Regions from separate parts of the Edwardsiella tarda ATCC 15947 genome, predicted to be linked through region 4. Evidence: predicted binding sites of a transcription regulator. Region 4 holds the regulator's gene; each other region holds the start of a gene.

Region 1 (7,716 bases), 170 kb from region 4:
ACGACCGCGATCATGATCATACAGCCACTGCCGGCCTGCCAGCCGCTCCATAGCCAGAACAGCGTCCCCAGCGTGGTAGCCAGCCAGGTACGCACCCCGTTGATCAACGCATGGCGCCCCACGCTGGTGCGCAGCGGGCGCCCTGGCACGCCCTGACGCAGCAGCGCCGCCTCCTGTTGACCGATGGGCAGCGCGCTCACGACGCCCTTACTCAGCCACTGTAACTGGCTGGCGGCGGCGATCCAGGCGATCAACGCCGGGGAGACGCGGCTACCGCCATACGCCGCCAAGAGACGACGCAGCCGCTTCAAACGCTGATACGCCTCGGCCGGGGTGGTCAGTGGAACACTGATCAACGCCTGAAAGCAGCTGGGCAGCGGCTGCCGCTCGCGCTGTAGGCAGATCTCACACGCCCGCGTGATCAGACTTAGGGTCAGGGTATGCAGATGCGTCAGGCGGCGGCAGGTTGCCTGCCAACGTAGCGACTCCAAGGCCAGGCTCGCTCGCATCCCCTCCAACGCCTGGCCCTCACGCATCAGGGTATGCCAGTGGCGATCGAGCGCCGCGCGATCGTCGTTCACCACACAACGCTGCAGGAGTTGCCAGTGGTTCAGCAATAGCCCGCCGACCACCCGATCCACCTCGCCCTTGACCGAGCGTGGTGCCAGCAGGGTATCCGCCAATATGGCACAGACGATACCCAACACGATCTCGCCGCAACGCTCCAACGCCAATTGCAGAATAAACTGCGGCTCGGTGAGGCAGGAGATCACGATGATCAGCGTCGTGTAGCCGGAGAGTCCCCAGGCGTAGGCGTTCTCGATGCGCACCAGCGACGACAGCCAGGTACACACCCCGGCCCATAGGCAGCACAACAGCAGCATCAGCAACGGCGCGCGGATGAAGATCATCATCAACAGCAGCGCACACAGGCAGCCAATCAGGGTGCCGATGATGCGCAGCCAACCACGATAGCGGATGGCGCCGGCGAAGGGCTCCCCGCCAGCGGCAAAGGCGGGGACCGGCGGCGACCAAGGCGGCGGTCAAGGCCGACCAGCGGGGCGTGGTGAGCCCGAAGGCGAAACCGAGCAATAAGGCCATCAGGATCGCCAGCGTCAGTTTGCAGGCGAAACGCAGGCGGATCGAAAGTGGATGCATCCGGTCGTTCCCCTCGCTTAACCCAGCTCTCGCAGGCGTTGTAGCAGATGGCGCAACGGCGCTGGCGTCACCTCACTGCGACCGATCACCACCGTCGCGGTGGTGCCGGCCGGATAAGGATGAGCCTGGGCCGCCGCATCCAGCCGAATGCGTACCGGTACCCGCTGCGCCAGGCGCACCCACTCAAGGTTGGAGTCTACCGCCGCCAATCCCTTGCGCCCCGGCGTCGCGCTGCTGTCATTGACCCCGGCCGAGATGCTGTCCACCGTTCCATGCAGGACGCGATCGCTGCCCAACGGCGTGATCGCCGCCGCCTCACCACGCTGTACTCCGGCCAGCTTAGTCTCCTCCATATAGGCCAAGACATAGAAACTGTGTTGCTTGATCAGCGCCACGGCGTTCGCGCCGCGCTGGATAAACTCGCCACCATGGACTTGGAGGTTCGTCACCCAACCGTCGGCGGGGGCCCGTACCACGCTACGCTCGACATCGAGTTGAGCCAATGTGCATGTCGCCTGCGCTCGCGCCAGTTGTTGACGCGCCGCCGCCAGGGCGCTGTCAGCCTGATCGATCGCCTCTTGGGCCACCAGACGATTACCCAGCGCGCGCCGCCGTTGCGCCTCGCGTTGCAGCTCCGAGAGTCGATCCTGGTAATAGCGCTCGTCGGCCTCGGCCTGTGCCAACGCCGCGCGATAGCGCCGATCATCGATGCGAAACAGCACCATCCCCTGCGCCACGTGCTGGTTATCCTGCACCGAGACCGCCTCCACCAATCCACTGACATCGGGGGCGATGGCGACCACATCGGCGCTAAAGCGTGCGTCGCGCGTCCAGGGCGAGGTGGTATAAAATCCCCAGGCACGCATCACCGCCCAGGCCGCCAGTAACACCAGCAGCAGGGTGATGGCGACCGACATCAGACGGTTCATCCACGGTTTCACACAGCCCCCTTCAAATAAATAACCCACTCACGCAATAAAATAGGCCGGCATACAGCGCGCAATTGAACAACGCCGGATGCCAGATCCACTGATACACCCCACAGGCTAATAACAGCCGACGTAACAACCAAAACAGCGGCAACGCCGCCAACAGCACGCAAAAGGCGGGGGGAAACGAGAGCCCCCAGAGCACCATCACGGGAAGCGTTCCCATGCATCATCCTTACTCAACGATAACGGCCCACGCGACACGGGTGGGCGGAGAGAAACGGCAGAGGTCGCGCGCTGAACGCACGCATCGAATCGGCGGCGCCGCCATTGACGGTACCGAGAGATGTTAGCCTAATGTGTCAGTGGGATATATAATCTGTGACGCAAATCACTTTTCACTTGAGATAAACAATCTCGTGATCTACTTCGCACTATGACCCTATAAGCGGTTATAAAACCAACTGTTCTGGCGGACGACGGCGAACACCATTAAGACAGGATGAAGAATGGAACGATTGAAAGGCATGGCGATCTTCGCCAAGGTCGTCGAGTGCGGCTCCTTCACCGGTGCGGCGACCCAACTGGCGATGAGTGTCTCTTCCATCAGTCAAAGCGTCAGTAAGCTGGAGCAGGCGCTGCAAATCCGCCTGCTGAATCGCAGCACCCGACGTATCAGCCTGACCGAGGCCGGACGCATCTACTACCAAGGCTGTCGTAAGATGCTGCAAGAGGCGCAGGAGGTGCATGAGCAGTTGTACGCCTACAACAACACCCCCAGCGGCACCTTGCGCATCGGCAGCTCGGCCACCATGGCACAGAAGGTGTTGGCACCGATCAGCGCCCGCATGCTGGCTGCCTATCCGGGGTTAGCCGTCAACCTGGTCACCGGTGTTCCGGCTCCCGATCTGGTCGCCGACGGTTTGGATCTGGTGATCCGCGCCGGTGAGTTGCAAGACTCCAGCCTCTTCTGCCGCTCCCTCGGTGCCATGCCGATGGTGATCTGTGCGGCCAAGAGCTATCTGCAGCAGCATGGGACGCCGCACCATCCGGCCGAGCTGGTCAACTACAGCTGGCTCGACTTTAGCGGCCAACCCGCTAACGATCTGACCCTGATCACGCCGGAAGGGCACACCCTGCGCCCGATGCCCGTTGGTCGCTTTCACACCAACGATGCCCAGACGCTGCTGAGCTGGCTGCACGCCGGCGCCGGAATCGCCTACCTGCCGCTGATGTGGGTCATCGATGCGGTACGGCGCAAACAGGTGGAGATCTTGTTTCCCCACTACCAATCCACGCCGCGTCCGGTCTATGCCCTGTATGCCCATAAGTCGCCGTTACCGCTCAAGGTGCGCCTCTGCCTGGAGTACTTAAGCGATTACTTCACCCAGATGGCGGAGACCTTCCGCGACTCGCGTCAGGCCAAATAAGCGGGGCCGGCAATGCCGGCCCCGCTTGAGATCAATGCACAACGTCAAGCCCTTAAGCGGTGCCACCGACGGTCATCGCATCCAGCTTCAGGGTCGGTTGGCCGACGCCGACTGGTACGCTCTGCCCCTCTTTGCCGCACACGCCGACCCCCTTATCCAGCGCCAGATCGTTGCCAACCATCGAGATCTGCTGCATCGCCTCGATACCTGAGCCGATCAGAGTCGCCCCCTTCACCGGATGGGTGATGCGCCCCTTCTCGATCAGATAGGCCTCTGAGGTGGAGAAGACAAACTTGCCAGAGGTGATATCGACCTGACCACCGGCAAAGTTGGGGGCATACAAGCCATACTCGACGCTCTCGATGATCGCCTGCGGCGTGCTCTCGCCCGCCAGCATATAGGTGTTGGTCATACGCGGCATCGGCAGATGGGCGTAGGACTCGCGGCGGCCGTTGCCGGTCGGCGCCATGCCCATCAGACGGGCGTTGAGCTTATCCTGCATGTAGCCGCGTAAGATACCCTTTTCGATCAGTACGTTATACTGACCCGGTACCCCCTCGTCGTCCACCGCCAGGGAACCGCGGCGCCCCTCCAGGGTGCCGTCATCCACCACTGTGCACAGCGGCGAAGCCACCTGTTGCCCCAGCTGGCCGCTGAAGACGGAGGTGCCACGCCGATTGAAGTCCCCCTCCAACCCGTGACCGACCGCCTCATGCAGCAAGACACCCGGCCAGCCGGCGCCCAGCACCACCGGCATGGTGCCCGCCGGCGCCGCCACGGCGTGCAGGTTAACCAGCGCCATGCGCACCGCCTCGCGGGCATAGGCCTCGGCGCGGACCTCACCGTCGCTCGAGGCGAGGAAGTAGTCATAACCGCAACGGGCGCCGCCGCCGCAACTGCCCCGCTCACGGCGTCCCTCCTGCTCCACCAGCACACTGACGGAAAGGCGCACCAGCGGACGGACATCGGCCGCCAGAGTGCCGTCGTTGGCGGCGACCAGCACCAGCTCATACACTCCGGTCAGGCTGGCGTTGACCTCCTGCACGCGGGCATCTTCCGCCCGCGCCACGCGGTCCACCAATGCCAACAGGGCGATCTTCTCCTCACGCGGCAGGCTATCCAGTGGGTCGTGCATGGCATAACGCGCCACCGCCTCCAGCCCCCCCAGGGTGTGCGCCCGACCATCCCCCTGCTCACGCACGATGCTGCGCGCGGCATGGGCACTCTGGGTCAACGCCTGCAGCGTGATCTGATCGGCATAGGCAAACCCGGTCTTCTCACCGTGGATCGCCCGCACCCCGACCCCCTGATCGATGTGATAGGAGCCATCCTTGATGATGCGATCTTCCAGCACCCAGGATTCGTGCACGCTGGATTGAAAGTAGAGATCGGCATAGTCCAGGCGACGTTCGCCCAGTTGCCCCAATACGTTATAGAGATCCTGATGATTCAGGTTGTTGGCAGCCAGTAACTGCTCACTGACAAACGTCAGACTCATGGTGTTTTACCCTTGATGAAGGTGGATCAGCTCAGGCTGGAATCGGTTATGTTGCGCCAGCGGCATCTGCTGCCGCAGCGCCGCGAGCGAGTCGGTATTCACTTTAATCTTCAGCGGACGCACCGCATCGGCATTTTGCTGGAGCACGCTGCCCCAGCCATCCACCGCCATGCTGTGGCCCCAGGTGCGCCGCGTGGCGCCGTGGCTGCCGACCTGGGCCGGCGCCAGAATATAGCACTGGTTCTCGATCGCCCTCGCGCGCAACAACACCTCCCAGTGCGCCTCACCGGTCACGCGGGTGAAGGCGGCGGGCAGCGAGATCAGCTCGGCCCCCTGCGCGCGTAGCGCCTGGAACAGGCCAGGAAAGCGCAGATCGTAGCAGATGGCCATCCCCAGGCGGCCGACCGGTGTATCGACCACCGTCAACTGCTCGCCATAGCGATAGATATCGGATTCGCGATAATGGTGATGGCTATCGCGCACATCGACATCGAACATATGCAGCTTATCATAGCGGGCGCGGAGCGCTCCCGTGTCATCAAACAGCAGACTGCTGGAGGTAATACCGCCATGACGATCGGCGGCAAGCAACGGCATCGCCCCGACCAACAGCCAGACCCCATAGCGGCGCGCTAAATCGCGCACCGCCTGTTGAAGCGGCCCGTCACCCTCGCGTTCGGCATGCTGGCGGTAACCGGCGGCATCGCTAAACAGCAGCGCATTCTCCGGGGTCAACACCAGCTTAATCGCGCCATTCAGCTGCTTGAGCTGCTGCTCGATCTGAGCCAGGTTGTCGCGACTGTTTTCACCGCTACACAGTTGCAATAAGGCGACGTTGGCATTCCTCATGGAGCCTTCTCCTTCTTCGGCTGACGTAACACTTCATGGATCGTCGGGCTGTCTAGCCCGCCGCTTATGTTGTAGCGTATCAGCGATATCTTATTCCACAATGGCGCCAGCACTTTTGAGGCGGCAAAGACCGCGGCCCCCACCACCGGGTTGACGGCGAAGGCGGTGGCCACGCCAACCGTCGCCGAGAGCTCTGGCGCGATCACCGCCTGCATATCGATACGACGCCGGACCAGATCGACCGAGCCACTCATCGCCACATCGGCGGACAGGCCATCGACCACCAGGTCGTCGGTAGACATCACGCCGTCGCGCAGGGTGGCGCTGCCCTTGATACCATCGAAGTAGAAGCCGGCGCCGAAGGTATCGCGGAAATCCAGCCGCAGCTTGCGCAGCAAGGCGTCGAAACTCACCAGACGCAGCAACTGCCCGGCGTGTCCGGTGTCCACGCTCTCGATCACCCCCTTGCCCAGGCTGGTGCGGAGCGTACCGTTCAAGGTCGCGATACGCGGCTGCCACGGTGTCCCCTGCCAATTAAGATCGAATTGCCCCTTAAACGGCGCCTGTTGCAACGGCAGCGTCAGGCCGAAGAAGTCGGCGCTATCCGTCAGATTGGCCCCCTTGAAGGCGCCCGTCAGCCCGCTCTGGCTTTGTCCCGCCTGCTGCTGCCAACGCCCGTTCAGCGTGAGGCGTAGATTGCCGTTGTCGAGTAAACCATCGCTAAGGAGCAGGGTGTCGCCGGCGACACGCAGATCGGCCTCGACCCGTCCCAGGCTCTGGCCCATAAACCAACAGGCGTGGCAGCGTAGCTGCATCGCCGGCCAGTCGGCGAAGAGCGGGGCCGCCCGATTGTCGCTGGCGAAGGAGGCCTCGCTACGGGCGGTCGTCAGGCCCAAGGCATCCGGCTGCGGGTTGTAGTAGAGAAAGTCGAACGCCGCCGTCAGCCGTTTATTCGCCAGCGTCGCGCTGGCGCGGATCTCCTGACCGTCGACGCGAAACTGCGTCGTCTCGCCTTGACGATCGAGACGCAACTGCAACTGGTTCCACGCCTGCCCGGCCAGTTGCAACTGTGGGGTGGTCAGGGTTAATCGGGCCGGTAAACGTAGCACGCTGTGGCTATCCAGCTGACCGGCGAGCGGCGCGGCCAAGAGGGCCAACCATTCGGCGCCATTCAGTGCCGGCAAGTGCAGTCGAGCCTCACCGGGCACTAGCGTCGGCGCTACACCACGTTGCCGCTCCCAACTTAGGCTCTCCAGCGCCGCCCCCACCGCCGCGAGCTGCACCCGCGCGGCGAAGCGATCGTCGCGCCCCAGACTGCCGTCGAGGAGGAAGTCATCCATGCCACCGTCGACGTTTACCTTCAGGATCTGCGGCGCACCAGCCGCTTTATTCAGCGGTGCCGGCAGCGTGCTGCCTACCGCCCCCAGATTGGCGTCGATCGCCACCTGATAACGGCTGGCGCCGCGATCCGGCAGGGTGATCGCCACGTTGCCTTGCCAGGGCGCGCTCCCCTGCAGGCGACTCGCCAGCCCCGTCGGTAACCAAGGCAGGCGAGCCGGCAACCAATCCCCTTGCAGATCCACCGCCACCTGATACTGCTTGGGCTGCGGCGTGGTCGCGAATTGCACACTGAGCGGTTGGCCCAGCCACTGCGCGCTCAAGGTGTCGCTCTGCAAGCGATCGTCATCGAAACGGAAGCGCCCACTAACCGCCTGCATCGCGCTGCCCAGCGGCTTGATAAACAAGCTGTTGTTACGCAGCCGCACCTCACCACTGGCGTGGGTGACGCCACCATCGAGCGGGATCGCCAACCGCAGATTACCGCTGACATCGCCGCCGACCTGCAACTCGC
Region 2 (7,716 bases), 1.5 Mb from region 4:
GGATATACAGCGGACGTTTACTCTCGTGTTCCAGATCCATAAGTACGCTCTTATGTTAACGGGATTGAAGACTACCCCACCGATCCTAAAAGAGAGTTAATCTCTGTTCAATGTTTGTTATCAAAAGTATTCACATATTATATGTTTTGTAACAATCTGGTTGGATAGCGGATAGCGGATAGCGGATAGCGGATAGCGGATAGCGGATAGCGGATAGCGGATAGCGGATAGCGGCATAGGGCCCTAAGGGGAACCTATGCCGGGAGAGGATTAGATCGTCTGATAGTTCAGGTGAGTGCAGCCGAGCGCCTGCAAGGTCGCCTGTGTCGCCGCCTGTTGCGAGAGGACGGCGCTCTGGCTTTCTACCAGGGCGGCGCGCCGGATCGCCGAGGTGGGCTCCCCGGCCATGTTCAACAGGACCAAGGCCGCCTGCAAAGGAGGCAGACTCGGGTTAAAGGCGGCATTCTCCGCATAGCGTCCGGCATAGATGGCGTGCGCCGTTTCCAGGGCGACACCGCTGTAAGCCTGGCTATAGGGTGCATGGCTGGCGTTAGCCGCGGCTAACGCCGCCAGCAGCAGCGGATCATCGTCAGCGTGGGCGAGCGTCAGACCGTGATGGACATGGTCGAGCAGCAGAGTCTTAATCTGCAAGTCACGCGGGCCAAAGGCGTCTGGGAGATAATCCCCCAGGGTGGCGGCTTGACGTCCCGGCAGGTGGATCGGCAGTTGTGTTCCACTGTTCAATTCATTCATAAACTGACGACAGTGGCCGCAGGGGGTGCAATTCACGGTGATCGAAGCCAGCGCGCGCTCACCGCGCAGCCAGGCATGGGTGATCGCACACTGCTCGGCGTGGATCGTCTGTTGCATCGGCGCACCGGCGAACTCCATATTGGCGCCGAAGTAGAGGTTACCGCTGCTCCCTTGGACGATGGCCCCTACCTGGAAATGAGAGATCGGCGTCAGGGCGCAGGCAGCGGCCAGCGGCAGCAGTGCAAAACTCAACGCCTGACGATCCAACTGGCAGGCATGACAAATGGCATCCACCTGGGCGGCGGTGATTACGGCGTGGAAATCATCCGACGCCATAATGGGGGTGAGCGCCGCTTGAAGTTCGCCAGGCAACTGGCTAAATGCAGCGGCAAAGCGTGCGTGCATGGGAAGGCCTCTTGTGAGTTACGGGAGGCTATTGTAGGTAAGCGCCAGAGTTATATTTGTGACAATTATCACTTTTTGAGTGTAATTTCTGTAATTCGAGCGGTGAATGAGAGAGCTATTTCACCATTTTGCGCTTGTTTGTACACAATAATCAGATGGAGTACGCCAGATGGCGCACTCCACTGTGAAAATTCTCTCAGAAAAGGCGTAGCAGGATGGGGAAGAGAAACGGCGCCAGCAGCGAGGTGATGATGCCGCAGATCACCAGTGCCAGCGAGCTGAACGCCCCCTCTTGGTAATCCACCTCGGCACAGCGCGCGGTCCCTAAGGCGTGGGAGGCGGTCCCCATCGCGAGGCCACGTGATGCCTTGGTGCGGATCTTCATCGCATTCAGCAGGGTATGGCCAAAGACCGCCCCGAGGATCCCGACAAAGATTACACAGACGGCGCTGATGGCCGGGATACCGTGGATCGACTGGGAGACCGCCATGGCGATCGGCGTCGTGACTGACTTCGGTAGAACCGAGGCGGCGATTTCCGGTGTCGCCCCCAGCCACAGCGCAATCGCGGTCCCGGTCGTCATCGCCGTGGCGCTGCCGATGAAGCAGATGGTGATGATGGACTTCCAGCGAGCACGGATCTGGTGCAGTTGCTCATACAGCGGGAAGGCAAGCGCCACCACCGCGGGTTGCAGCAGGCTGTTCAGCACGGAACTGCCGGCGAAGTAGTTGTGATACGGAATATGCAGCAACAGCAACACGGGAATGATCACCGCCATGGAAACCAACAGCGGGTTGAGCAACGGCATGTTCAAGCGCTGAGCCAGACGACGGGCGCCGAAGAAGACCGCCAGGGTTAACGGTAACGACCACCAGATATTGATCATTGTTTACTCTCCTGCGGGCGAATGGCGGGTTGGTTGCCATCGTTAGGACGCTCGCGATGTACCAGATGAGAACAGTAGGCCACGACCACCATGATGATCAGCGTACTGACCACACAGGAGACGACGATAGGACCGAACTGGCGGCATAACACGTCGTAATACTGCATCACCCCGACGCCGATCGGCACGAATAGCAATGCCATATAACGAATAAACAGGCTACAGCCGGGTTTCACCCATTTGGCGGGCATGATCTGCGAAGCCAGCAGGGCGAAGAGGATCAACATGCCGATGATACTACCGGGAATGGTGATCGGTAACAGGGTAGAGAGTGCATTACCGGCGAACAGACACAGGTAGATCAACACAAAGGCGCGTGCGTATTGCCAGCAAACAGAAAGCGGTTTTGACATCGTAATGTACCTAAGAACGAAAACGCAATTATCATACAATTAATGGGTAAAATGTGCTACTGATCACACCATGAATTCGCTCTATGGCAGTCATGCCAATTTGGCAGGGTAGGCGGATGGGGGCGAGAGGCGGCCCACGCGTCGGAGCGGGCCGCGGAGGATTAGCGCTTGTGATGACCGACGGGGAGGCGAGCCCCCGCTTTCGCTGGCGAAGCGGCGGGAGATGTGGACGGATCAGGACGGCGCATGATGATAAAGATCTCGTAGATGCAGAGCGCCAGACCCAGCCAAATCAGAGAGAAACTGACCATCTTCGCAACGTTGATCGGCTCGCCAAAGAGCAGCACCGCCAGCAGAAATTGGAGTGAGGGTTCGACATACTGTGCCAGGCCGACCACCGTCAGCGAGGTGCGCTTAATCGCGGCGGCGAACAGCAGTAGCGGGGCATAGGTGACCGGCGCGGTCAGGATATAGAGTAGATAGTGCGTCGAGCTGATGCCTGTCAGGCCGCTCTCTCCATTCAACTGCAGCCAGAAGGTGATTCCGATCGCCAGCGGCAGCATCCAGAGGGTCTCCAGCGTCAACGAGGTCATAATATCGTAGCGGATATATTTACGCACGAGACCATAAAAAGCGAAGGTGATGCCCATCACCAGCGCCAGCACCGGTACCCGCCCCAACAGGATGATCTGATAGCCGAGGCCGATGATGGCCAGGAGCACGGCGAGACGTTGGAAGGGGGTGAGACGATCGTGCAGGAAGATCACGCCCAATGCGATGGCGAATAGCGGGTTAGTAAAGTAGCCCAAGCTGGCATCCAGCACTAGGTTATGGGTGAGGGCATAGATGAAGGTGGTCCAGGAGACGCTCATAATGGCGCCGCCGAGCAGGCAGCAGTATAGGGAGCGTTTATCCTGCCAGACGGCGCGCCAGGTGGTGCGTTGTTTAAACAGCAGGCGTAGTGCGAGTAGCAGAGGGACGGACCAGAATAGACGCTGGGCTAACAGCTCGAACGCGTTGGCATCGTTCAATAGCTTATAATACAGCGGCGTGATCCCCCACAGAATAAATGACAGTACCGCCAGCAGCGGCCCATTAGTCAGCCACATAGACTCTCGCCTTGATGAAGGCCTCATATGTCGAGGCGTCGTTGTCGTCCGCGCCATCGAGGATGGCGCGGGAGAAGAAGCGTATTTGCCGGGGAGGGCGAGATTGACGATGACGGTCGGGGGGACGTCCCCCGTGGTAACCTGCCGCATCCTTTTGGCTTAAGTATATTATCCTACTAATTCACGAGCATAATCAAATAGCGCGCGTAGTAGCGTCAGGCGTTGGGGTTGATCTTCGTAGCGGTTGTACAACATTTCCAATGTCTGGAGATATTCCTGTACACGCTCCGCGGTCAGCATCTCCCGGCGATGCTGTTGCCAGCGTTGCCGTTCGGCCTCATCCAGCGTGGCCGGATAGTTGCGGGCGCGGTAGCGGAACAGCAGCGGCGTAATGCGTTCATCGTTGAAACGCAGATCCAGGGCGGGGAGATTCTGCGGTTGGGTCGCACGGATGATCTGCATCGCCTGGCGATCGGCGTCGCTAAAGAAGCCATCGTACAGTTGGCTATCCACATCGCTGGCGCGTGGGAAGGGCGGCGCATCGGCGAACAGGGAGACGACCTTGTCACGTACCGCGTGGTGGTGACGGAGTTGGGCCAGATTGTCCAGGCAGCGTTGGCGATCGAGGCCCAGGCGTTCGGCATTCTCGGCGAGCAGCGTCTTCTCCGGTGCCAGTACCGGGCATTTATTGATATGCACCAGCTTGATCGGCACCGGCGCCGCGTCGCCCAACTCGCTGCGCGGCGTATAGAGGCGTTCGCGTAGGGTCTCGCTATCCAGGGTCAGCAGCGGCGTGATGTCGCCCGCCAGATCGCAGACGATCACCGCATTCTTGTTGTCGGGATGCCAGGCTAAGGGGGCCACCAGGCTGGTATTGCCGCGCAGCGCGCCGAACATGCCTGAGACATGTACCAGCGGCGTCATCTCGGCGATGTCGATCAGTTGCGCCACCCGATTCTTGTTGCGCAGTTGGAACAGGTAATCGAACAGCCGTGGCTGCGCCTGCTTGGCGCGCTTGGCCATCTCGATGGTGGCGTAGACGTCGGCCATCGCATCGTGGGCATTGCTGTGTTCGATACCGTTGGCCTGTGAAAGATGCTCCAACTTGAAACTCGGCAGCCCCTGTTCGTTCTCCGGCCAGACGATCCCTTGCGGGCGCAGGGCGTAGCAGGTGCGCAGCACATCCAGCAGATCCCAGCGCGAATTACCATTTTGCCAGCTGTAGGCGTAAGGATCGAAGAAGTTACGATAGAACAGGTTACGGCTGACCTCGTCGTCAAAACGAATATTGTTATACCCGACGACACAGGTGCCCGGCACGCTAAAGAGCTGGTGGATGCGTTCGGCAAACTCCGCTTCACAGATCCCCTGAGCCAGCGCCGTCTGTGGTGTGATCCCGGTGATCATCACCGCCTCGGGCTGGGGAAGATAGTCATCGGCTGGACGGCAGTAAAACACCTGGGGTTCTTCGATGATGTTGAAGTCGGCATCGGTACGCACCCCGGCGAATTGGGCGGGGCGATCCAACGCCGGATGCTGACCGAAGGTCTCATAATCGTGAAACAAGAAGGAGGGCGCAGCCTTGCTCAAAATAGGATCTCTATGGCAAAAAAAGACATGGCCTTAGTGTAACCGTGCCGCACGGGAAACCCAATCCTGGAATGCGTCAGACGCCGTGGTGCCAGGGAGAAATAATGAGTCTGGTTGGCATTTATTTATGGTGTTAATTTCCGTTACACTGAGGACTCATCTCGGTTGAGCGTTTGATCCAAGGTCGTTTCCGTGCGTTTAAATAAAAGTATCACCCCGTTTGACTCCGTCGTTTATGGGCACTATCGCGCCGTACACGGTGTGCGCATGGCGATCTCCTTCGTATTAACCTTTCTGTTGATCCGGCTGTTGGCGGTACCTGAGGGCGCCTGGGCGCTGATTACCATGGTGGTGGTGATCGGGCCGATCTCTTTTTGGGGTAACGTGACCGTACGGGCGTTGCAGCGTTGTCTGGGGACCGTATTGGGCGCGGCATCGGGATTGATCGCGCTCTATCTCGAGCTCTATTCGATGACGCTGATGTTGGCATGGTGCGCCATCGTCATGTTCGTCTGTGGTATCGCCGCCCTAGGGAAACGCCCCTATATGGGGTTACTGATCGGCATCACCCTGGGCGTGGTGTGTGCCGCGGGCCCTGGCGATATCGATACGGCACTGCTGCGTAGCGCCAATGTGATCATCGGTTCGCTGCTGGCGCTGTTATTCGCCAGCATCTATCCGCAGCGCGCCTTTACCCACTGGCGTCTCAAGATGAGCCATGGGCTGAACTGCATGAGCAACATTTATAGCGCTTATGTGTCGCCCAATATGGTTGAGCGGCCGCAACTGACGGATCGTCAACAACGCATTCTCTCTGACCTCGGCGCGCTGCGTGGCTTGCTGGCGCCCAGCGCGCACGAGACCAAGGTAGATAAGGCGGTGTTCGACGCCATTCAGGTGATCACCCGCAACCTGGTCGCCACCTTAGAGATGATGACCGATGCCTATTGGGCCAGTCGGGAGAGCCACTTCATCATGCTGAACGCGACGCGTCTGCGGACCTTCCAGAAGTTGACCATCAGCGCGCTGAACGGTCTGTCGGCGATGCTGCTTAGCGGCCGGGTCGAGGAGCTGGAGCGTCTGCCAGAGATGGTGCCGATGGCGGCCGAGTTGAAGGCGCTGATCGAAGAGGCGCAGGCTCGCTGTGATGAAGAGGCGCCGATCTATGGTTACCTGTGGCTGAATATGCAGCTGGCGACGCAGCTGGATGAGTTGCGCGATCTGCTGGCGAGTGTGCTACGTCGTTAGGGCGCTCCCCGCTCCACGCCCTGCCGGGCGGCTGATTTTAGCCGCCCGCTATGCGACAATAGCGCGTCCCCTTTCCACAGCGAGCATCAATGGCACTTTCCAGCGCACTCAAGACGCAAATCTCCCAGTGGTATAAGTCCCTGGCACAGCAGATCCCCAACTTCGTAACGCGCCCGCAGCAACGGCAGATGATTGCCGAGGTGGCGCGCGCCCTCAGTGGCGATGAGGGACGCCATCTGGTGATCGAGGCGCCGACGGGGGTCGGGAAGACGCTCTCCTATCTGTTGCCCGGGATCGCCATCAGCCGCGATCAACAAAAGCCACTGGTGGTCAGTACCGCCAACGTGGCGCTGCAAGATCAGATCTATAGCCAGGATTTGCCGTTGTTACGCCGCATCATTCCCGACCTGACCTTTACCGCCGCCTTCGGTCGGCGGCGCTATGTCTGCCCACGCAATCTGGCGGCGTTGGCGGAGGAACAGGGGGCGCAGGGGGCGCTGTTGCTCTTTATTGACGATACGCTGTCTCCGAGCAGTGAGGCCGAGCGTGAGCAGTGTCATCAGTTGCAACAGGCGCTGGCGAGTCAGCGTTGGGATGGCCTACGCGATCATCTGCAGGAGAATGTGGAGGAGGGGCTGTGGGCAAGGCTGAGCACCGATCGGGCCAGTTGTCTCAATCGCAGTTGCGCCCACTTTCGCGACTGTCCCTTCTTTCTGGCGCGGCGTGAGATCGAAAGCGCCGATGTGGTGGTGGCGAACCATGCGTTGGTGATGGCGGCGTTAGAGAGTGAGTCGGTGTTACCGCCGCCGAAGGATTTGTTGCTGGTGCTGGATGAAGGCCATCACCTGCCGGAGGTGGCGCGTGATGCGCTGGATATGGAGGGAGAGGTCAGCGCCCTGTTTGTCCAAGGGCAGATCGACATGATCGTGCGACATATCGAGCAGTGTCACAGCCAGTATCAGCCGAAGAATCCGCCGCGCCTGCTGAACAGCGCGCGTCTACAAGAGCATTGCGCCGAGTTGCGCCAACTGATCGGTGATTTCGATCGCGCCGCTCAGGCGCTGTTAGGCGACGAGGCGCAGTATCGTTTCGTCTTGGGCCAACTACCGGAGGCGCTGGCTGGCCTGGCGCAGCGCCTGTACAAGTTGTGCGACGGTTTGCGTGGCCTGTGCGAGTTTATGATGAACGACCTGCAGGAGAAGACCGGGACACACGATGCGCTGCGCGTACAGCGCGCATTGTTACAGATGAGCCGAGCCTTTGGTTACCTGGAGGCATTGACTAAACTGTGGCGTTTGGCGGCGCTGGAACA
Region 3 (7,716 bases), 760 kb from region 4:
TGCGATTGAGGGATTGCCAATGACGACCCAGGGACAACATCAACTGTTGGTTGACGCATTAATTCAGTGGATAGAGCAGAATCTGGATAAACGCATACTGATCGACGATATCGCCGACCGGGCGGGATATTCCAAGTGGTATCTACAACGGCTGTTCAAGGAGGTAACCGGGTATAACCTGGCCGCCTACGTCCGCCGGCGTCGACTGATCCGCGCGGCGGCCGAGCTGCAGCGCAGCAATAAGAAAATCATGGAGATCACGCTGCAATATGGCTTCGACAGCCAACAGACGTTTAGCCGAGCCTTTAAACGCCGCTATGGCACGTCACCCGGCAGCTACCGCCAACGCGCCGACGCACAAGGGGGGGAGCACCTCAGCGGCCCCCTGCTGGCGCCGATGTAATCACGCCCCCTCGATGACGGGGGCGTGGCCCCAATTTATTGGGTCAGCGCATCCTGTACCTGCGGCTGCGCCTGCCAGATACGATATTTCACCTGTACCCCTTGTGGGACATAGACCACCAGCGGCAACTTGCTGTTATAACGCTGCAAGGCATCATCGCCGAGATGCACCGTGACAAACGCCTGATGGCGCTGACTGTCTGGGCAAGCCATCAGGGTGCCCACCGGCCCGGTGACCTTATCCATCACCAGATAGTCGTATCCCCATCCCTCCAGAGTCTTACTCTCCAGCTCACCCATCAGACGCTGGCGGTTGCAATCCACCGACAGCGTTTTGCCGATCAGCAACTCGACGCGCAGATCCGCCTCGTCGGCACGCGGCGGCAGAGCGATCACCTGACGCGTCATGCCTTTCTCCGCCTGCGGATAGGGGGCGATCTTATCTAACGGTTGCGGGCTCCGATCCGTCGTACCAGCCCAGGCGGTAGCAGAAGAGGCGGCGAGCAACATGCCGGCCATCACCATCGAGAATGTCTTCATCATCAAATCCTTGTTTAAGCTATCTCGGCCTCAGACTAGCACATTCTCTTGCCATCCCCCCATCGGCTTATTCTGACAAAGCGCTAGAGGTAAAAGATCATGCTACAGCCGGAATAAAAGGCAGCATAAAAAAACGGCCCCAAGGGGCCGTTATGCTTACTCGTCGATGCCTTTACTACGCAGGTAATCCTCGTAGCCGCCACCGAAGTCGACCACCTTCTGCGGGGTGATTTCGATGACCCGAGTGGCCAATGAACTCACGAACTCACGGTCATGAGAGACGAAGATCAGGGTACCTTGATATAATTCCAGCGCAATGTTCAACGCCTCGATGGACTCCATATCCATATGGTTCGTCGGTTCGTCCATCACCAGCACATTGGGGCGGCGCATCATCAGCTTACCGAACAACAGACGCCCTTTCTCGCCCCCCGACAGGACCTTGACCGACTTCTTGATATCTTCTTGGCTGAACAACAGACGGCCTAGGAAGCCGCGCACCGCCTGCTCGTCGTCCCCTTCTTGGCGCCACTGGCTCATCCAGTCGAACAACGTCATCTCTTGTTCGAACTCATACTCATGATCCTGCGCGTAGTAGCCGATCTGCGCGTTCTCGGCCCACTTGACGGTCCCGGCGTCCGGCGTCAAATCGCCGACTAAGGTCTTTAACAGCGTCGACTTACCGACCCCGTTCGTCCCCAGCACCGCGACCTTCTCGCCCGCCTCGAGCAACAACTTCAGGCCGCTGAATAGCGGGCCATTGTCGAATCCCTTGCTGAGATCCGTCAGCTCGAGAGCGTTGCGGAACAACTTCTTCTCTTGCTCGAAGCGAATAAAGGGGTTCTGTCGACTGGAGGCCTTAACATCATCCAGTTTAATCTTCTCGATCTGACGCGCACGCGAAGTGGCCTGACGCGACTTCGACGCGTTGGCGCTAAAGCGACTCACGAACGATTGAAGCTCGGCAATCTGTGCCTTCTTCTTGGCGTTATCGGCTAACAGGCGCTCACGCGCCTGAGTCGCGGCGGTCATATAGTCGTCGTAATTACCGGGATAGATGCGCAACTCACCATAGTCCAGATCGGCCATATGGGTACATACCATGTTGAGGAAATGGCGGTCATGCGAAATGATGATCATGGTGCTGTTGCGCTCATTAAGCACCGTCTCTAACCAACGGATCGTATCGATATCCAGGTTGTTGGTCGGTTCATCAAGCAGCAGAATATCCGGATCGGAGAACAACGCCTGCGCCAGCAGCACACGCAGCTTCCAGCCGGGGGCGACCTCACTCATCGGCCCATAATGTTGTTCGACAGGAATACCGACGCCCAGCAACAGCTCACCGGCGCGCGCCTCGGCGCTATAACCATCCATTTCACCGTAAGCGACTTCCAGATCGGCGACACGGTATCCCTCTTCTTCGCTCATCTCGGCCAGCGCATAGATGCGATCACGCTCTTCCTTGACCGCCCACAGCTCATGATGTCCCATGATGACGGTATCGATGACACTGTATTTCTCAAAGGCAAATTGATCCTGGCGCAACTTACCCAGACGCTCATTCGGATCCAACGCGACATTACCGGCGGTCGGTTGCAGATCGCCCCCCAGAATCTTCATCAGGGTAGATTTACCGCAGCCGTTCGCACCGATCAAACCGTAACGGTTGCCGCCACCGAACTTGACCGAAATGTTCTCAAACAAGGGTTTACTGCCAAACTGCATGGTGATGTTGTTACTTATCAGCACAGCGCGATCTCAATAGGTTAACGTGATTTTGCTCACATTATGCCACAATTGCCGCGCAAATGTCGTCCATTGTCGCCCCCTATCCTCAACACATCCCGGGTGACCGCCTTCCGCCCTCATCGCGTTAATTGGACAGTTATTGTTCGATCATCGATAAATAATCGATTAAATAGGTTCTATTATTAAATTAATATTAAAACTTTCTGCCAAACTGACGAAATACTTTATAGCGTGCAGCATTAACTGTCGCACCAGTCAATAATTTTCCAGCTGAAATTATAAACATGAAAAGGATAGTGCTAATTTAGTATAAAAAGTAAATAAACCCCATTAAGTGATAAATAGTAAACAACAAGGTTAAATAACAAACCATTTTACCGATATATTTTTAGTGCGGGTAAACGCCTTCACTTAGAGCCTATCCGAGTAGGCGTGTATTGTTGCAGCCAGTTTGGACACGGACAGCGCGCAACAACCGGAGCGTACACGCAATACCTGAGGATTATTCGCTTCGCTCACCCTGCGGGCCGCCCTGAAGGGCGTGCAAAACTGAGTTAAGTTTTGGGTGAGCACGGCCCAGGGTCAAATGGCAAATAAAATAGCCTAATGGGATAGGCTATTATATCTAAAAATAACGATATAAAGGGATCTATGAAGAATAACGAGCAAGATATTATGATGTTTTTTTTAGGGTTATTGACTCATTGGCATAAAAAAGTGTTCAGCGGCCAGCACCCTCATCCACGCCACACTAACCCAGCCATCAATGCCGGGGGACGCGGCCTATGCGAATAAACCTAGAGGTCTTACTGATCCTGGATGCATTAGATCGTCACGGCAGTTTTGCCGCCGCCGCTCAATCGCTCTATAAGACGCCGGCCGCGCTAAGCTATATGGTGCAAAAGTTGGAAAGTAACTTAAATCTACAACTCCTCGATCGCAGCGGGCATCGCGCACGTTTCACTCAAGCCGGGCGTATTATTCTCGATAAGGGACGCCATCTACTCAGCGAGGCGCACGCGTTAGAGCAGCAGGCGCTACTGCTGGAGTCGGGTTGGGAGACGGAGATCATCGTCGCGCTAGAGGGGTATACGCTGCCGGAGATCCTACACCCGGCGATCACGGACTTCCTCAGTCAACATCCGCATACCCGCCTACATTTAGCCCCCGCGCGCTCGGCCCAAATTGGCCTAGCGGGGCTCGATACCGGCACCGATATCATCATCGGCACCGCGGCGCGATTACCCGAACAGGGCGGTTATGTCTACCAGGCGCTCGGCATCATCGAAACCTTGCTGGTCGTCGCCCCGCATCACCCATTGGCACAAGCCACCACCCCCCTCACACCCAGCCAACTCGGCCAACATCGCACGATTGAGATGGGCGAACGGCTCGGCCAGCCGGCGATAACGCACACGCAGGAGGCGAGCCATGCCCCGCTCATCGTCTACGATATCTACTGCCAGATCAGCCTGTTACTCAATGGCGTTGGCATCGGTTATCTCCCCTACCATATTGCACGGCGCTATCTGACACAGCAGACGCTGATCGCCTGCCCACTTAGCTTTAGCCCCGCCCATGAGATCGCGTATATTGGCTGGCGCGCCGCCAAGAATGGGCGCGCCGTGCAGTGGTGGCGCGAACGCTTACTGAGCGGAGAGTTACGCACGCCCTTAGGTTATGCTTAATCCCCCGACCGCCCTGCCGCAGTACACGTTTTCACCATCGTACTGCGCACTGCTCCCGACATTCTGCTCGGCAGACGATTTAATTAATTAGCTAAAACATTAAAGTTTTTACTCTATCTTCCGACAGTAATAACACCTTATTCCGATCCTTTTATCCGATCGGTAGTTTTCTCATGCTGTTATGACAGGTTACACAATGTTCGAACGATTAAAAATTTCACGGGGTCTGATGGCTGTGCTCGCGCTATTCTGCGGCCTACAGATTTTTTCCGGTATTTGGAGCCTGCGTGATGCCTCCACTACCGATACCCGCCTAGATGAGATCTCGCGGGGATTTAGCCAAATTATGGCGATGGACCGTGCCTACGCCTCGATCACGCAAATCCGTGAAGAGATCATGAAAGACGCGCTGGCATTGAGTGCACACGGCGACGACGATAACGCGCGTACTTCACTCACCAATCTGCAGCAGCGTCTGGTGAGTGTCGACCAAGAGATGGAAAACTTTTATGCCCTCTCACGCGCCAGTGGCCATGACAATGGCCGCGCAGAGAAGGTCAAAGGATTATATGGCAAAGCTCGCGCCGATCTGGTGACCATGATCGAACGACTGCAGAATAACGATATTAATGGTTTCCAAACCATCCTGCAGAATCACTCCAGCACCGGCTTCATGTCCTCGCTGGACGACGCTTCCGACTACGTCGCCAACAAGATCATCCAACCGGCGGCGCAGGCAGCCTCCGCCAATTACCATCAAATTATCCCACTGACTATCGGCTTTATGCTGCTGTTCGTTGCGATCACAGCGCTGGTCATGTATTGGGTTCGTCACTACATCATCGACCGCATTCAGCAAGTTATCGCCTACCAGGCGGAGATCGCACACGGCAATCTGGCCATCGATATCCAGGCGCGTGGCGATACCGAAATTAGCCAACTGATGCAGGGATTGCGCCATATGCGCGACGAGTTGGCTAACATGGTTGGCGCGGTGCGCAACGGCACCAGCCACATCTTCACCGGGGTGCAGGAAATCGCTGCCGGTAACAACGATCTCTCCAGCCGTACCGAAGAGCAGGCGAGCTCCTTGGAAGAGACCGCCTCCAGCATGGAGCAGATCTCCAGCACGGTGAAAAACAACGCAGATAGCGCTCGTGAGGCGACCGAACTGGTGCAGAAAGCCTCCGCCATCGCCGTCAATGGCGGCGAGATCACTCGCCAGATGGTCAGCACCATGACCGAAATCGCCGAAAGCTCACGCAAGATCGGCGACATCACCGGTGTCATCGATGGTATCGCCTTCCAGACCAACATCCTGGCGCTCAACGCCGCCGTCGAAGCCGCGCGGGCTGGCGAGCAGGGACGAGGTTTCGCCGTGGTCGCGGGGGAAGTCCGTAACCTGGCACAGCGCAGTGCACAGGCCGCCAAGGAGATCAAGGGGCTGATCGAGGCCTCCGTCAGCCGCGTCGAGCAAGGCAATCAGTTGGTGGAGAATGTGAGCCAGTCGATGGGCGACATCGTCACCTCCGTGAACCATATCTCCGATACCATGCTAGAGATCTCATCGGCCTCGGAGGAGCAGAGTCGCGGTATTGCCCAAATCGCGCAGGCCATCAACGAGATGGATAAGGTGACGCAACAGAACGCCGCCTTGGTTGAGCAATCCGCCGCCGCCGCCGGTGCGTTGGAGGAGCAGGCCGATCGCCTGACCCAGACCGTCGCACAGTTCAAGATCAGCCCGCAAGAAAGCGCCATCCCGCCCGCCGCACCGAGCGTCAGCCCGCAATCCCCCATCGTCAAGAAGGCCCCACTCTCGACGCGTGAGAACGCAGACGACGATAACTGGGATACCTTCTAATTTCCCGCATACGGCATGTCAGACGGCATGCCGCCACCCCCAGCACGTGTCCGTGCGCACACGCTATGACGCCGCCTGCGCGCCACAGGTGATTACCGCGCAACTTTGCCCTACCATAGGGAACTCTATTTCTATTGCCAGCTAGCGAGAGAGCCCCATGGCCATTATCCCGAAAAACTATGCCCGCTTGGAAAGCGGTTACCGCGAGCAAGCCCTGAAACTGTTTCCCTGGGTCTGTGGCCGCTGCGCCCGCGAGTTCGTCTACTCCAACCTGCGAGAATTGACGGTACATCATCTCGATCATGATCATACTAACAACCCGACAGACGGCAGTAACTGGGAGTTACTCTGTCTGTATTGTCATGATCATGAGCACGAAAAATACACCGAGGCCGACACGTTTGGTACCCGCGTCGTCGCCGGAGAGGACGCTCAGCACGAGGTGGGCGTGGCGACCTACAACCCGTTTGCCGACCTGAAAAGCCGCTTGAGCGGGAAAAAATAGTCGCCAGCGGGGTGACGCCGCTGCGTCACCCCGCTGAGCGCTGGCGCGGATTACCAGGTATATTTCAGGCCGATACGATAGCGTCCCTGACGCCGGTCGCTGTCGCGGCTCTCCTTAATATCACCAATTTCGATAAAGGGGCGCCAGTTGGCATCAATGGCATATACCACCCTAAAGTTATTGGCATAATCCCACTTTTTACCGTTATACAACGGCTGACCATTGGCGGACATCTCACGCATCAGATCCAACTGATACTGAAAGTTCCACTGCCCCCACTTATAGCCAATAAACGTATCAAACTCTTGGATCTTTGAATGGTAAGGCTGCTGGTCTACCCCCTTCATCGAGTAGTCCCATAGTTTCCACTTATAGCGGCCATGGATATAGAAACCATTATCGAAGGTGTAATTCAGGCGCACAAATGGAATGAAGACCAGCCCCTCAGAGGTAAAGTCAAAGGAGTTTCCTGCCAGCAACAGGGTATTTTTATTTAGATCAGTATAATAAAAAACATTCAGTTCAGAGCCATTCAGGTACATCTGGTCATAGGCTTGATCATCGTGGTTACCATAGCGGGCATCGAACTCGAAGCCGATATGATTACCGGTATCTAAAAACACCTTAAACCTATCGCTATGTTTCTTTACGCCCTCGCGATACTCATGACGGTATTCAACGCTGGTTTTATAATTATTGGCCCATGACTGAGAGGCAGAAAACAAGCATGGGAGTGCGGCCAAGTAAATTAACTTGTTCATCGTATCCTTAACTCTTTTTCATAGTATTGACTGATGGGTAACCCGCGCATTGCCGTCATGACACCCGGGCCATAGCGCATTGACGCCGCACAGCGCCGGTACGTTCGGAGGCCGCCGTTAGCGTAGGGGTATACTACGCGCACTAAAGTTTCATATTATTACGCACGATCACAAAACCGCACTAAATAGAAAGCAAGCGAAAGAAAT
Region 4 (7,716 bases):
ATGTTTTGACCCTAACAGTGTGCTATTGATGATACAACGCGTCCTTCGATGAATTTTCTTCAGCTACCATGAGCGTCACGCCATTTTCACCCGCGCCTCTGCTGCGCAACCCGCATCTTCAGACACTATTGCCGCGTCTGTTACGTCGCCGCGTGGCATTGACGCCGACCTGGCAACGGCTCACCTTACCGGACGGCGACTTTATCGATCTGGCCTGGAGCGAGGCGCCGCTTGCCGCACGCCATAAGCCGCGGGTGGTGCTCTTTCACGGATTAGAGGGTGGTTTTTATAGTCCCTATGCTCATGGTCTGCTGCAGGCGTGTCGTGCGGCGGGATGGTTAGCGGTGGTGATGCATTTTCGCGGCTGTAGTGGTGAGCCTAACTTGCTGCCACGTTTTTATCATTCGGGCAAGACCGGCGATGCGCGTTTCTTCCTCGCATGGTTACGCCGAACGCTGGGTGAGGTACCGACGGCGGCGGTCGGCGTCTCTCTCGGGGGGAATATGTTGGCCTGCTATTTGGCGGAGGAGGGATCGCAAGCGCCGTTGACGGCGGCGGTGCTGGTCTCGGCGCCGTTACAGTTGGCGGCCTGTGCGGCGCACTTGGAGAGTGGGGCGGGGCGTTTTTATCAACGTTACCTGTTACATGAGCTCAAGCGCAGCGCGTTGCGTAAACAGCGCTGTTATCCCCAGTTACGAGCGCTCGATCCGCAGCAGATCCGGCGGTTGCGTCGGTTGCGTGAGTTTGACGAGCAGATTACGGCGCCGCTGCATGGTTTCGCCGGCACGGATGATTATTATCGGCGTTGTAGCGCGTTGCCGCGTCTGGCTGCGATTCGCCAGCCGTTGTTGATCTTGCAAGCGCGTGACGATCCTTTCATGACGGCGGCGGTGATCCCGGACAGGGCACGGCTACCGTCTAATATCGACTATCAGCTCACCGAGTTCGGTGGACACGTCGGCTTTATCAACGGCACGCTACGGCGCCCGTCCCTGTGGTTAGAGCAGCGTATTCCCGAATGGTTAGCCTGTTATTTGGAGTCAATGACGTGATCATTCCTTGGCGAGATATCGCCCCGACAACATTGGATAATTTAATCGAAGCCTTCGTGTTACGTGAGGGAACCGATTATGGCGAACAGGAGAAGAGTCTGGCACAGAAGGTTGAGGATGTGCGCCAACAGCTGATAAGCGGCGAGGCCGTGGTTGTTTGGTCTGAACTTCATGAAAGTGTCAATATTATGGCGCGTAGCCAGTTTAACGGGGACGATTAACGCTAATCGCTCGCTTTTCTTGGTGATTTAGCGCAGGCTACTGTGCAAATAAGGTGCAAAAATAATTCCGTTGGGAAAAAAAACGCGGCGAACAGTGAGCTATTCCATGCTGAAACGAGACAGTGCGAGACAGTTGGGTCAAGCTATGCTACAAACTAAGCCGACATGCACCTTTAATGGAATGAAGCGGGTATAGATCAATAAGGTCGGGTAGCAACTCCCTTAGGCTAATAAAACTATATTCGACAAGTGCAGTGCTATAACAGGTTACTAGGCAGTTTCCCGGCTCCGCCGCCTGGCGGGGCGCGTTTGGCGCACGGGGATGCGATAACAACAGAGGATAATAGCGAATGGTTCTCGGCAAACCACAAACAGACCCAACCCTTGAATGGTTCCTGTCCCATTGCCATATTCATAAATATCCATCAAAAAGTACTTTGATTCACCAAGGTGAAAAGGCGGAGACGCTTTATTACATCGTGAAGGGATCTGTCGCGGTACTGATCAAGGATGAAGAGGGCAAGGAGATGATCCTCTCTTACCTGAACCAGGGCGATTTCATCGGTGAGTTGGGCTTGTTTGAGGAAGGACAGGAGCGCAGTGCCTGGGTTCGGGCGAAAACTGCCTGTGAAGTGGCTGAAATTTCTTATAAGAAATTCCGTCAGTTGATTCAGGTAAACCCGGATATCTTGATGCGATTGTCCGCGCAGATGGCGCGTCGCCTGCAAGTGACGTCAGAGAAGGTCGGTAACCTGGCTTTCTTGGACGTTACCGGCCGCATTGCCCAGACGCTGTTGAATCTGGCGAAGCAACCGGATGCGATGACGCACCCGGACGGTATGCAGATTAAGATTACGCGTCAGGAGATCGGTCAGATCGTCGGTTGTTCGCGTGAAACGGTCGGTCGTATCTTGAAGATGCTGGAAGATCAGAACCTGATCTCGGCCCACGGTAAAACCATCGTCGTCTACGGGACGCGGTGATTTTTCGCCCGCGCCGCCCTCGTGGCGCGGGACTCTCTCCATCCCCAGGATGGTGCTCATGTGGCGGCGGTTTATCTACCACCCGGAAGTGAATTATGCACTGCGTCAGACGCTGGTCTTGTGTCTGCCGGTGTTGTTCGGGTTATTGATTGGCCAACTGCAACAGGGGCTACTGTTCTCGCTGGTTCCCGTCTGCTGTAACATCGCGGGCCTGGATACACCACATAAACGCTTCTTTAAACGCCTGGCCGTGGGTGGTTCGCTATTCGCGCTCGGTAGTTTTCTCTTGCAGCTTGCCTTGTTATGGCAGGTGCCTGTGCCGTTGGCGATGCTTTTTCTGGCGTTATTGCTGGGCGTCAATGGAGAGATCAGCCCATTGCATGCCCGCTTGCTGCCCGCCACGTTGGTCGCCGCCATCTTTACTCTGAGTATGGTCGGCATGGTACCTATCTGGCAGGCACCGCTGCTGTATCTGGTGGGGACCGTCTGGTACGGTGCGTTTACTTGGTTCTGGTTTATCCTGTGGAAGGGGCAGCCGATTCGCGAGACGCTGAACCAACTCTATTTGGAGTTGGGGGATTATATCGAGGCCAAGTACAGCTTGCTGACGCAGCATAGTGATCCACAGACGGCCTTGCCGCCGTTGTTGAATCGTCAGCAGAAGGTGATGGATCTGATCACGGTGATCTACCAGCAGATGCACATGCTCTCTTTGGTTCATAACCCCGAGTACAAGCGCCTGGTTCGCTATTTTCAGGTGGCGCTCGATCTGCAAGAGCATATCACCGTCAGTCTCTCTCAGCCGGAGGAGGTGCAGACGCTGGTGGCGCAGAGCCAGGCCGAGGCGATCATTCGGCGCAATGCCCAGGTCGTCGCTGGGCGCCTGCGGGTGGTGGCGGATGACATTCTCTATCACCGTTATCCGCAACACTTCTCCATGCAGCCTGAGGTCTCCGCGTTGGAGAAGCTGGCCAGTCGCTATCCCGACAACCCGGTGGGGCAATTCTGTTTGCACCACTTTAGCCGCATGGCACGTTTATTAGAGCGCCAGCGTCCCCTCTATCAACGCCAACTGATGGCGACGCAGCAACGCCTGCCGTTTTGGCCGGCGTTGCGCGCCTATTGTTCACCGAAGTCTGGCGCGCTGCGTAATGCCTTGCGCCTCGGGCTGACCCTCGCCGCCGGTAGCGGCTTGGGGATCTTACTGGCATTGCCTAAATCTTACTGGATTATGTTGACCACGATGCTGGTGATCCAGAATGGGTATAACGCGACGCGGGTGCGGATCCAGCACCGTGCGATGGGGACCTTTGCCGGTCTGATTATCGCCGCTGGCCTGTTGCAACTAACGTTGAGCGAGGCGGTGATGTTGTTGGTGATGTTGTTGGTGACGCTGGGGGCTTATCTGGTGTTACGCAAGAACTACGGCCTGGCCGTCATCGGCTTTACGGTCAGCGCGGTATTTACTCTGCAATTGTTGGCGCTGAATGGTTCGAACTTCCTGGTGCCGCGCCTGGTAGATACCCTATTGGGCTGTATCCTCGCCTTCGCCAGCACGATCTGGCTGTGGCCACAGTGGCAGAGTGGTTTGTTGCGAAAGAATGCCCATCAGGCGTTGGAGGCGTATCAGGATGAGCTGCGTTTGCTCCTCTCTGCCGACGTGGGGGTCAGCGAGCAGGCGTATGCGCGTATGCGTAGCAACCAGGCACAGAACACGCTCTACTCCTCTCTTAGCCAAGCGATGCAGGAGCCGGGCTTCGACTCACGCTATTTGGCCGATATGCGTCTGTGGATCACCCACAGCCAGTTTATCGTCGAGCACCTCAATGCCATGACGATCCTGGCGCGAGAGCACTATATGCTGACGCCACGTTTGGCCCAGGACTACTTGCAGTGTGGCGAGATTGCCTTGCAGCTCTGTCAGCAGCGTCTGGAACACGATGGGCCGAGTAGCAACGATAACCAGGCGATTCCGATCCCGGAGCCACAACAAGGCATGCCGATGACGCCGATGGAGGTCCATCTGCGGCGCATCCTATCGCATTTGCGCACCATGCATACCATTTCGTCTATCGCTTGGCGTCAGCGCCCGCATCACGGCTTGTGGCTCAGTCGTCGGTTACGTGACTGAGAGGTGGGTGACGCGGTGGTGGTCGCTTGATGACGGGAGTGGTTGGCAGGTGAAAAGGCGCTTGTGGGCGTACTCTGCTAACAAAACGGCCGCGCGAGGCGCGGCCGGGGGAGTCTTACGTCGGGTGAATTTCCCCGCCGTCTCGCGAGCGATCAATAGTAAGAGTGGTCGCCGCGCTGGTGCTCAGTCAGATCGCGCACCCCTTTCAGTTCCGGGAAGCGTTGCAGCAACTCTTTTTCGATCCCCTCTTTCAGGGTGTAATCCACCATTGAGCAGCCATTACAACCGCCGCCGAACTGCAGGATGGCGTAACCTTCATCGGTGATCTCCATCAGCGAGACACGACCGCCGTGACCGGCCAGCTGCGGGTTGATCTGCGATTGCAGGATATACTCCACGCGTTCAATCAGCGGCGCATCATCGGCCACTTTACGCATCTTGGCGTTGGGCGCTTTCAGGGTCAGTTGTGAGCCAAGCTGATCGGTAACGAAATCGATCTCGGCGTCTTCCAAAAACGGCGCGCTGATTTCGTCGACATAGGCGCTCAGCTGTTCAAAATCCAGTTTACGATCATTGGCCTCAACGGCGTCCGGCGGGCAATAAGAGACGCCGCATTCGGCGTTGGGCGTGCCGGGATTAATGACAAAAACCCGGATCTGAGTACCCGGTTCCTGATTTGCCAGCAATTTGGCAAAGTGCTCTTGCGCTGCTTCGGTAATACGGATCATGGCATCTGCTCAATAGTTGACTTCTCCGGTCGGTTATAATACGCCGATCGTAAAATGCTCACAAGGTGCGACACAGACAGATAACCTCTACCGACATCACACCTTGTGCGATTAGTCGTTGGCTGATCTCACTCAAGGTACTGCCGGTGGTGACCACGTCATCGACCAACAATACCCGCCGCCCTGTCAGAGCGGGATGGCAGGTGAAAGCCCCGCGTAGATTGCGCCGCCGCTCGGCGGCGCTCAATCCCTGCTGTGGCGGTGTGGAGCGAACGCGCCGTAACCAATGTGGCCGGTAGTCCGCCTGCAGCCAATGCGCCAACGGGCGAGCCAGTTCGGCGGACTGATTGTAGCCGCGCCGCCAGTGACGTCGTCGGTGCAAAGGTACCGCCAGTAGCAGATCGGGACGCATTGAGGGGATATGGCGCCGAGCCTGGAGGTAACTCAATAGCATCAGGCGTGCCAAGGGGAAGGCCAGCGGCCACTCTCCCCGGTATTTGAAGCGTTGGATCAGGGTGGCCAGCGGTGGTTGATAGTCACCGGTGAAGATCAGCCGTTGCCAGGGGGGCGGACGTTGTAGACAGCGGCCACAGGGGCGTGTGGCATCGGCACTGGGAAGGCCACAGCGTGGGCAGCAGGGTGGAGGAAGCGGGAGTGCTCGGCGACACGGCGTACAGATACCGACAGGGGCTCGGAGTGGCAGGCGACAGATCGCACAGCGTCCATGAAGTGATACCATGTGCGTTTCCTGATAGGGCCAATGTGAAAGGAGACCATAACCGATGAGCGCGCTGTATTGGCATCGTTGCGGGACGGGAAAACAGGATCTTGTGCTGTTGCACGGCTGGGGACTGAATGGCGAAGTGTGGCGTTGCATTCTGCCTCGGCTCTCCACTCACTTTCGCCTGCATGTGGTCGATCTGCCGGGCTACGCTCGTAGCGAGGCTAGTCCCTGCTTCTCGCTGGAGGCCATGACGCAGCAGGTCTTGGCCCAAGCACCACAACGCGCGATTTGGCTGGGGTGGTCGCTGGGGGGGTTAGTGGCTATGCTGGCGGCGTTGAGCCAGCCACGATGCCTGAGTGGTTTGGTTACCGTCGCCTCCTCGCCCTGTTTTACCGCGCAGGCGCAGTGGCCGGGTATTCATGGCCCGGTGCTACAGAGTTTTCAACAGCAACTGAACGCGGACTTCTCACGGACGGTAGAACGCTTTCTGGCATTGCAGACGCTGGGGACCGAGAGCGCACGCCAGGATGCACGCACCCTGAAGTCGGTGGTGCTGGCGCAGCCGATGCCTTCGGCCGCGGTGTTGAATGCCGGGCTATCGATATTACGCGATACCGATTTGCGTCCTCGGTTGAGGGAGGTGACGACGCCCTGGTTACGCCTCTATGGCGCGCTGGATGGTCTTGTGCCACGTCGTGTTGCGCCGTTAGTGGATGCGCTGACGTTACCGGGGGAGTCCCAGATCTTGCCTGCGGCGGCACATGCGCCCTTTATCTCGCATCCCGAACCATTCTGTGCGGCGTTATGCGACTTTGCGGGTGCGTTGCCGCAGGAATAAAAAAACAGCCGCATCGGCGGCTGTTGAGTTAGTCAGTTGCGGGCGCTTAGTGCGCCCGAACCTGGTAAATGATCGTTTCGCACTTCTTCTGTGCTTCGGGGCAGCCTTTGCAGCTGCCATTGAGGCAGCCGCTATCGATATCGTCGACCTTTTCTACACAGCCCATCTGCTCCAGGCGTTCTAGCATGGCGCGAACCATGGCCGGTGTACCACCGACCTCACGGCATAGACGTTGTAGTTCGATGCGTCCATGCAACGTAACGGTATCTCGGACTTGCAGTAACGTGGTCATGATAATGCTCCGTTACATCGATTAGTGGCAGTTGCCACGGTTGTTACAGCAGCAGCTGGCGCTAGCCACGTTACTCAAACGCACGGTGACCCGATCGCGAGAGCGACGCAGGATGACCAGCACAGCCAGGTTGAACAGGACGACGGCACAGATGGCGATCAGGCTGTAATCGGGATGTGCATCGAAGTTCACCACCTGGTAGTACAGGGTCGCCAGTGAGTAGGCCACGTTCAGCCCCCAACCGATGGAGAACATCATCCAGCCACGGCTACTTTCACGGGCGATAGCCCCCATGACCGAGACGCAAGGAACATACAGTAAGACGAAGATCAGGTAGGCATAGGCGGCGCTGATGCTGCCAAACTTGCTACTCATCACGCCCATGGAGCTGCTGCCCATCTCGCCGTCGCCTTTACTGGCCTCGATCGGGTTGGAGAGTACGCTGATGCTGAGGGTATCCTTCAGCCCCTGCCAGGTCTCATCCAGTGCCTCTTTCAGGCCGCCAACCAGACTGTAGCTCTGCGGGTCGAAATCCTCTTCATTGATATGCTCGGCGGTATACAGGGTATTCAGCGTACCCACGACTACCTCTTTCGCCATCGCCCCGGTGATCAGGCCGACGGTGGCTTGCCAGTTATCCTCTTTGACGCCGATCGGTTGCAGCAGTGGTGTTAACACCTTACTGGTTGCCGCCAGAGCCGAATCGTTGAGATCGCTGACCGGCTTACCGCTAAAGGAGAAGCTATT

Evidence for each region. The regulator CRP, encoded in region 4, controls carbon source genes, mostly activating them, when cyclic AMP is high. The targets are predictions, from matches to a motif close to ATGTGANNNNNNTCACAT.
Region 1: a site for CRP is predicted at 2,467-2,484, ahead of aaeR (HTH-type transcriptional activator AaeR). Genes of this name have one in related genera too.
Region 2: a site for CRP is predicted at 1,215-1,232, ahead of cdd (cytidine deaminase). Genes of this name have one in related genera too.
Region 3: a site for CRP is predicted at 2,715-2,732, ahead of DCL27_RS04675 (ABC-F family ATPase). Genes of this name have one in related genera too.

The regions. Positions count from the first base shown of each region.
Region 1 covers NZ_CP084506.1:403,824-411,539, reverse strand. Annotated here, with positions in the region: partial or broken gene aaeB (p-hydroxybenzoic acid efflux pump subunit AaeB) at 1-1,158, opposite strand, end outside; gene aaeA (p-hydroxybenzoic acid efflux pump subunit AaeA) at 1,176-2,087, opposite strand; gene aaeX (p-hydroxybenzoic acid efflux pump operon protein AaeX) at 2,110-2,313, opposite strand; gene aaeR (HTH-type transcriptional activator AaeR) at 2,597-3,517, shown strand; gene tldD (metalloprotease TldD) at 3,570-5,015, opposite strand; gene nit1 (deaminated glutathione amidase) at 5,022-5,864, opposite strand; gene yhdP (AsmA2 domain-containing protein YhdP) at 5,861-7,716, opposite strand, start outside.
Region 2 covers NZ_CP084506.1:2,360,783-2,368,498, reverse strand. Annotated here, with positions in the region: gene DCL27_RS10995 (NAD-dependent malic enzyme) at 1-40, opposite strand, end outside; gene cdd (cytidine deaminase) at 271-1,158, opposite strand; gene DCL27_RS10985 (CidB/LrgB family autolysis modulator) at 1,355-2,044, opposite strand; gene DCL27_RS10980 (CidA/LrgA family protein) at 2,041-2,457, opposite strand; gene rarD (EamA family transporter RarD) at 2,619-3,566, opposite strand; gene sbcB (exodeoxyribonuclease I) at 3,735-5,156, opposite strand; gene DCL27_RS10965 (FUSC family protein) at 5,349-6,404, shown strand; gene dinG (ATP-dependent DNA helicase DinG) at 6,494-7,716, shown strand, end outside.
Region 3 covers NZ_CP084506.1:1,001,378-1,009,093, reverse strand. Annotated here, with positions in the region: gene DCL27_RS04685 (helix-turn-helix domain-containing protein) at 20-403, shown strand; gene eco (serine protease inhibitor ecotin) at 439-942, opposite strand; gene DCL27_RS04675 (ABC-F family ATPase) at 1,099-2,694, opposite strand; gene DCL27_RS04670 (LysR family transcriptional regulator) at 3,480-4,382, shown strand; gene DCL27_RS04665 (methyl-accepting chemotaxis protein) at 4,579-6,243, shown strand; gene yajD (HNH nuclease YajD) at 6,401-6,748, shown strand; gene DCL27_RS04655 (oligogalacturonate-specific porin KdgM family protein) at 6,799-7,509, opposite strand.
Region 4 covers NZ_CP084506.1:237,247-244,962, forward strand. Annotated here, with positions in the region: gene DCL27_RS01125 (hydrolase) at 69-1,052, shown strand; gene DCL27_RS01130 (YheU family protein) at 1,049-1,273, shown strand; gene crp (cAMP-activated global transcriptional regulator CRP) at 1,624-2,256, shown strand; gene DCL27_RS01140 (YccS/YhfK family putative transporter) at 2,315-4,387, shown strand; gene nfuA (Fe-S biogenesis protein NfuA) at 4,540-5,115, opposite strand; gene DCL27_RS01150 (phosphoribosyltransferase family protein) at 5,174-5,854, opposite strand; gene bioH (pimeloyl-ACP methyl ester esterase BioH) at 5,898-6,677, shown strand; gene DCL27_RS01160 (FeoC-like transcriptional regulator) at 6,724-6,969, opposite strand; gene feoB (Fe(2+) transporter permease subunit FeoB) at 6,991-7,716, opposite strand, start outside.